2 regions of the Cellulosimicrobium sp. 4261 genome follow, and region 2 is predicted to be linked to the other one. Evidence: riboswitches for the same ligand, from Rfam matches in the RefSeq annotation. Region 2 holds a riboswitch; the other holds the start of a gene.
What was found. A riboswitch is a leader RNA that binds a small molecule or an ion and turns the genes downstream of it on or off. The one in region 2 is predicted to bind S-adenosylmethionine.
Positions count from the first base shown of each region.

Region 1 (3,394 bases), on a different contig from region 2:
GGCGGCGCTCGTCATCACGAGCGTGGCCCCGGTGCCGCCGTGGGTCGGCTCGGTGGGGATCGCGGTCGTGGTGAGCGCCGTCGTCGCCGCGGGCGGGATGCGCTCCATCACGTTCGTCCAGGCGTTCCAGTTCTGGGTCAAGCTCACCGCCCTCGCGGTGCCGCTCGTCGTCGTGCTCATGGCGCTCGGCGGGGCGTTCGAGCCCGGCGGCGCCGTCGTCACGTTCGACCCCGCCGCCGTGTTCCCCCACGAGGCCGGGCCGGGCGGCCTCGACGCGTACGCCACCGTCTCGCTCCTGCTCGCCCTCCTGCTCGGCACGACCGGCCTGCCGCACGTCCTCGTGCGCTTCTACACCTCGCCCGACGGCGGCTCGGCCCGCCGCACGACCGTCGTCGTGCTCGTCATGATCAGCGTGTTCTACATGGTGTCGAGCACGCTCGGGCTCGTGGCGCGGGTCGTCGCGCCCGACCTCGCGGCGCCCGGGGTGGCGGACACCGTCGTCCTCGCGCTGCCGACCCGCCTCGTGCCCGGGCTCGGCGGCGAGCTCCTCGCCGCGCTCGTCGTCGCCGGGGCGTTCGCCGCGTTCCTCGGGACGTCGTCGGGGCTCGTGGTCGCGCTGGCGGGCGTCGTGAGCCAGGACCTGTTCGGCGGCACCGTGCGGTCCTTCCGCTGGTCGGCGGTCGCGTGCACGCTCATCCCGCTCGCGTTCGCGCTCGTCACCATCCCGCAGGGCCTCGTGACGAGCGTCGGGACGGTGTTCGTCTTCGCGGCGTCGGCCCTGTCCCCCGTGATCCTGCTCGGCGTGTGGTGGCGCGGCCTCACCGCGCGCGGCGCGGTGGCGGGCATGGTCGTGGGCGCCGTCCTGTGCGCGACGGCGCTGCTCGCGTCGTCCGCGCTCGTCGCCGCGGGGTACGGGAGCCCGTCCGGCGACACGGCCGACGGCGTCCCCGGCGTCGTGCGCGCCCTGCTCGCCCAGCCCGCCGCGTGGACCATCCCGCTCGCGACGGCGACCGTCGTCGTCGTGTCGCTCCTCGACCGGCGCGGCCCGCCGCTGCGCACCGACCGGTTCCTCCGCCGTCTGCACGTGCCCGAACGCCGGAGGGCCTGAGACTCGTCGCACCGGGAGCGCCGACGACCCTCCGCATCTCACCTGGCGGGCGCTCTCGACCGCATGTCGGATGGGTCGTAGGATCGTGGCAACCATCCAGAGCGGTCGAGAGTCCTGGCTCGACGACACCGCAGCAACCCGCCGACGGAAGCCTCCCGAGGACAAAGGTGCTAACGCCAGGGTCGATGGAGTGACGCATGACCTCAGAGGCATCCTTCGCGCACCGTCCGGGCCGTCCGCGGCCGACGGTGTCGTTCGAGCTCATGCCCCCGCGCCGACCGGACGCGGCCCCGAAGTTCTGGGAGACGGCACGCCGTCTCGTCGCGACGCACCCCGACTTCGTGTCCGTGACGTACGGCGCCGCGGGCACCGACCGCGCGACCGCGCGCCAGGTCGTCGGACGTCTGCTCCAGGGCACGCCCGTGCTGCCGATCGCGCACCTCACGTGCGTCGGGGCGTCGCGCGAGGACGTGGAGTCGGTCATCACCGACTTCCTCGACGAGGGCGTGCGGAGCTTCCTCGCGCTGCGGGGCGACCCGCCGCGCGACCAGCCGGACTGGCAGCCCGCGCCCGACGGCGTCCGGTCGTCGACCGAGCTCGTCGCCCTGCTGCGCGAGGTCGAGGCGTCGCGCTGCGCGTCCGACCCGGCCGTCGCGCTGCGCGGCGCGGCCCGGCCGCTGACGATCGCCGTCGCGACGTTCTGCGACGGCAATCCCGCCGCCGGCACGACCCGCACCCAGGAGGTGCGCCGCCTGTGGCAGAAGCAGCAGGCCGGCGCGAGCTTCGCGATCACGCAGCTCTTCTACGACGCGTCGTCGTACACCGACTTCGTCGCCGAGGCCCGTGCGGCCGGCGTGACGATCCCCATCCTCGCCGGGCTGCTGCCCACGACGGAGCCCGCGCGGCTCCGTCGCGTCGAGGAGCTCACGGGCGTGCGCGCGCCCCAGCACCTGCTGGACGCGCTCGACGCCCTGCCCGACCCGGAGGCGCAGCACGCCTACGGGATCGCGTACTCGGTCGACCTCGCGCAGCGCGTCCTCGACGCGGGCACGCCCGGTCTGCACGTGTACACGTTCAACAAGCACCGCGCCGCTCTTGACCTGCTCGAGGGTGTCCACCTCGGCGGCGGGTCGGGCGGGACCGGGGGCGGCGCCAGCGCCGCCGCCGCCCCGCTCGTCCCGGACCTGGCCAGCGGGCCGTGGGTCACCGGCACCTCCCTGCCCCCGACGAGCGCCGCCACGCACGGCGCGCCCGTCTGACCGGTCCTCCGGACCAGCAAGAGGTTTCGATCATGGCCACTTCCGTACCCTCCCCTACCCAGAACCCGGTCGGATTCCCCGCCGGGACCGTGCTCGGCTACCCGCGCATCGGGCGCCGCCGCGAGCTGAAGAAGGCCGTCGAGGCGTTCTGGGCCGGCAAGACGTCGGCCGAGGAGCTCGAGGCCACGGCCCGCGGGCTGCGCCTCGCGACCGTGCGCCGCCTCGTCGAGCTCGGCCTCGGCGCCGACGACGCGTCCGTCCCCGGCACGTTCTCCTACTACGACCAGGTGCTCGACGTCGCCGCGTCCCTCGGTGCCGTGCCGTCGCGGTTCGCGTCGCTGGTCGACGACGCGGGCCGCCTCGACCTCGCGGGCTACTTCACCGTGGCGCGCGGCCAGGGGGACGACGCCCCGCTCGAGATGACCAAGTGGTTCGACACGAACTACCACTACCTCGTGCCCGAGATCGGCCCGGACACCCCGATCCGGTTCGTCGACGACCGCGTCGTGCGCGAGTTCGTCGAGGCGAAGGAGGCCGGTGTGGTGACGCGGCCCGTCGTCGTCGGGCCGGTGACGTTCCTCGCGCTGTCCAAGGCCGCGGACGACGCGCCCGCCGGGTACTCGCCGCTCGATCGTCTGGACGACGTCGTCGCCGCCTACGCCGACCTGCTGCGTGCGCTCGCCGCGACCGGCGCGCCGTGGGTGCAGCTCGACGAGCCGATCCTCGTCACCGACCCGGCGAACGCCGAGGAGCTCACCGAAGCGGTCGAGAGGGCATACCGCGCGCTCGCGACCGACCTCCGCCCGGTGCCGAACCCGGGCCCGCTCCCCACGGAGACCTCCGGGTCGGGAGAGATCCCCGGCTCGGCAGAGGACGTGCGGCCCGCCATCCTCGTCGCGGCGCCGTACGGTCGGCTGGAGACCTCGCCTGGACCCGACGGCCGGTATCACGACTTCCTGGCCGTCCTGTCGGACACGGACATCGAGGCGATCGCGCTCGACGGCGTCGCAGCCGACCTTCCCGACGG
Region 1 covers NZ_JBEPOQ010000011.1:97,062-100,455, forward strand. Annotated here, with positions in the region: gene ABIE39_RS14230 (sodium:solute symporter family transporter) at 1-1,108, shown strand, start outside; SAM riboswitch class I at 1,198-1,300, shown strand; gene ABIE39_RS14235 (methylenetetrahydrofolate reductase) at 1,306-2,367, shown strand; gene metE (5-methyltetrahydropteroyltriglutamate--homocysteine S-methyltransferase) at 2,400-3,394, shown strand, end outside.
Region 1: linked by a shared signal. The riboswitch ahead of ABIE39_RS14235 (methylenetetrahydrofolate reductase) and the one ahead of ABIE39_RS00745 (NADPH-dependent FMN reductase) in region 2 are both predicted to bind S-adenosylmethionine.

Region 2 (3,394 bases):
CCGGGCCGGCGCGCGGCGTAGTCGGCGACGCGCCCGCGCTCGACCTCCTTGATCTGGCGCAGGAGCTCGAGGTCGACCCCGGCCTCGTCGACGACGTAGCCCGACGAGTCGGAGAAGGCGACCACGTTCGCGCCGAGCTGCTGTGCCTTGGCCGTCGCGTAGATCGCGACGTTGCCCGAGCCCGAGACGACGACGCGGCGCCCGTCGAGCTCCTGCCCGCGCGTCTCCAGCATGTTCTGCGCGAAGAGGACCGTGCCGTAACCCGTGGCCTCCGTGCGGACGAGCGAGCCGCCCCACGAGATGCCCTTGCCCGTGAGGACGCCGGACTCGTACCGGTTGGTGATGCGCTTGTACTGCCCGAAGAGGTAGCCGATCTCGCGGCCGCCCACGCCGATGTCGCCCGCGGGGACGTCCGTGTTCTCGCCGATGTGCCGGTAGAGCTCGGTCATGAACGACTGGCAGAACCGCATGACCTCGCCGTCGGACCGCCCGCGCGGGTCGAAGTCGGAGCCGCCCTTGCCGCCGCCGATGGGCATGCCCGTGAGCGAGTTCTTGAAGATCTGCTCGAAGCCGAGGAACTTCACGATGCCGAGGTAGACCGACGGGTGGAACCGCAGGCCACCCTTGTACGGGCCGAGCGCCGAGTTGAACTCGACGCGGAAGCCGCGGTTGATCTGCACGCGCCCGGTGTCGTCCACCCACGGGACCCGGAAGATGATCTGGCGCTCCGGCTCGCACACGCGCTCGAGGACGGCGGCCTCGACGTAGCGCGGGTGCTTGCGCAGCACGGGGCCGAGCGAGTCGAAGACCTCGCGCACGGCCTGGTGGAACTCGGCCTCGCCGGGGTTGCGACGCAGGACCTCGTCGTAGACGGACTGCAGTCGGCTGTCCATGGGTACTCCTCGTCTGACGCGGGCGGAACTCCTGCTGACGGTACGCCTGTGCCAGAAGCTCCCGTCACACCGTCTCACTCCGCGCGCACCGGCACGGGCGGCCGCGGGGCCGAGTCGGCCCGCACGAGGCGGCACCGGGCGGCACGAGGGGCACCGGCGACGACACATCCGTCCACCCACTGAGAAACCCTACCGATCCGGTGCAGTTTCTCGGGGCGGTTGCTATACCCGTCCCCAGGTCACGAGCGCCAGCGCCAAGCCCCGGCTCGCTGGCCGGCAACCCCCTGTCACGGCGGGGTGCTCCGGGAGATGACCAGGCCGGGCCCGGCCTGCCCCGCCACCGGCGAGGACGGCCCGCACGGCAAGCGTGATCGACGACTACTGCGAGGTGCACATGACCCACCACCCCACCCACCCGACGGTGCTCGCCGTCTCGGGCAACCCGCGGCCCGGCTCGCGCACGCTCGGCGCCGCCGAGACGATCGCGCGCCGCGTCGCCGACCTTCTCGGCACGGCCGACGTCGCCACGGTCGACCTGGCGCCGCTCGCCGGCGAGGTGCTCGCCGCCGACCACCCCGCGGCCGACGCCGCCCGCGCGCAGCTCGCCCGGGCGACGGTCGCCGTCGTGGCGACCCCGGTCTACAAGGCGTCGTACACCGGGCTGCTCAAGGCCTTCCTCGACCTCTACGGCCCCGACGGGCTCGCGGGCGTCGTCGTGGTCCCGCTCGTCGTGTCCGGGAGCCCGGCGCACGCGCTCGTCGGGGAGGTGCACCTGCGGCCCGTGCTCGTCGAGCTCGGCGCCGTCGTCCCGACCCGGTCGCTCACGGTCACCGAGCCGCAGCTCGCGGACCTGGGACCGGTCGTGGACGCGTGGCTCGCGCGCGAGGGCGACGCCCTGCGCCGCGCCGCGGCACCGCTCCCCCCGGCGGGGAACCTCCCGGCGGCCCGCACCGACGAGGCCGTCGCGGACGCGTTCGCGGGAGTGGCCCGATGACCGCCGAGCTCACCCACCTGGAGGCCCTCCTGGCCGAGCAGGACGAGCCCCAGCTCTCCCCCGACGAGTACAAGGCCGTGTTCCGCGGCCACCCCGCGGGCGTCGCCGTCGTCGCGCTCGAGCACGACGACCGCCTCGTCGGCTTCACCGCGACGTCGGTCATCTCCGTCTCGGCCGCGCCCCCGCTGCTCGCGTTCTCGCTCGCGTCCACGTCGTCGTCGTGGCCCGCGGTCTCGACGGCGCGCACGCTGACCGTGAGCTTCCTCGCCGACCACCAGGACGATGTCTCGGCCCGGTTCGCGACGAGCGCCATCGACCGGTTCGCGGACGGCGGCTGGTCGCGCCTGCCGACGGGCGAGCCCGTGATCGACGGCGCGCTGTCGTGGGTGCGCGGGCGGGTCGTCCAGCGCACGCCGGTGGGCGACTCCTATCTCGTCTCGCTGCGCGCGCTCGGGTCGAGCGTCGGCGCCGCGCCCGGGGCGCCGCGCGGGTCGGCGGCGTCGCCGCTCGTCTACCACGACCGCACCTACCACCGGATCGGCGACCACTCCGCGCTCTGAGCGGCGGACGGGCGAGGGGCCCGACGGCGGTCGTCCCGCCGTCGGGCCCCTCGTCCGTCCCGTGCCGCCCCTCACGGGTGGTCCGTCACCAGCTCCAGCCGCGCGCGCTGAGCTCGAGCTCCTCGCGGAACCGCTCGTCGTCGCCGGTACGGAAGTCCGCGCGCAGGGGTGCGTCCGCGACCGGGAGCCCCGTGAGCCGGCAGGCCTCGCGCAGCAGCGCGTCGTAGGCGCCCTGGACCGCGAGGTAGTGGTGGGCGCGCGCGTAGACGTCCGGGTCGGCCTCGATGCGCCGGAGCTCCGCGGCGAGCGCGGTGAGCCGCACCTGCAGCGCGAGCGTCGTGAGCGGGTCCGGTGCCGCCGCGGCACGACGGCGACCGCCCGCCCGGTGGCTCGGAGGTCGCCCGGCGCGGCGCAGCACCCACCACGCGGCGGCGGCGGTGCACGCCGTCGCGCACCAGATCATGAGCAGCCACGACATCGGAGCCGACCTCTGCGCGGGGAGACCCACAGGACCTCTCCAGTCTAGGTCTCCCCAACCCCGCGAGGCAGGGTGGGCGGCCCCTTGTCCTCGCCGCCGCCCGCGCGGCGGGTCAGCCGTCGAGGAGGTCCGGCTGCGGGTGCCGCACGCCCTGGACGGCGGCGCGCGGGATCGCCGCGCCGATCGTCGCGACGTCGTCCGGCGTGAGCCCGACCGTGGCCGCCGCGACGTTCTGCTCCAGGTACGCGACGCGCTTCGTCCCCGGGATCGGGACGACGTCGTCGCCCTGCGCGAGGAGCCACGCGAGCGCGAGCTGCGCCGTCGTGACGCCGCGCTCCGCGGCGAGCTGCTCCAGGGAGCGCACGAGACCGCGGTTGTGCTCGAACGCCTCGCCGGCGTACCGGGCGTGGGCGCGGCGCACGTCGTCCGCCGCGAAGCCGTCGGTGGCGTCCACGGTCCCAGTGAGGAT
Region 2 covers NZ_JBEPOQ010000001.1:158,297-161,690, forward strand. Annotated here, with positions in the region: gene gdhA (NADP-specific glutamate dehydrogenase) at 1-893, opposite strand, end outside; SAM riboswitch class IV at 1,131-1,233, shown strand; gene ABIE39_RS00745 (NADPH-dependent FMN reductase) at 1,288-1,887, shown strand; gene ABIE39_RS00750 (flavin reductase) at 1,884-2,447, shown strand; gene ABIE39_RS00755 (hypothetical protein) at 2,533-2,925, opposite strand; gene ABIE39_RS00760 (aldo/keto reductase) at 3,038-3,394, opposite strand, start outside.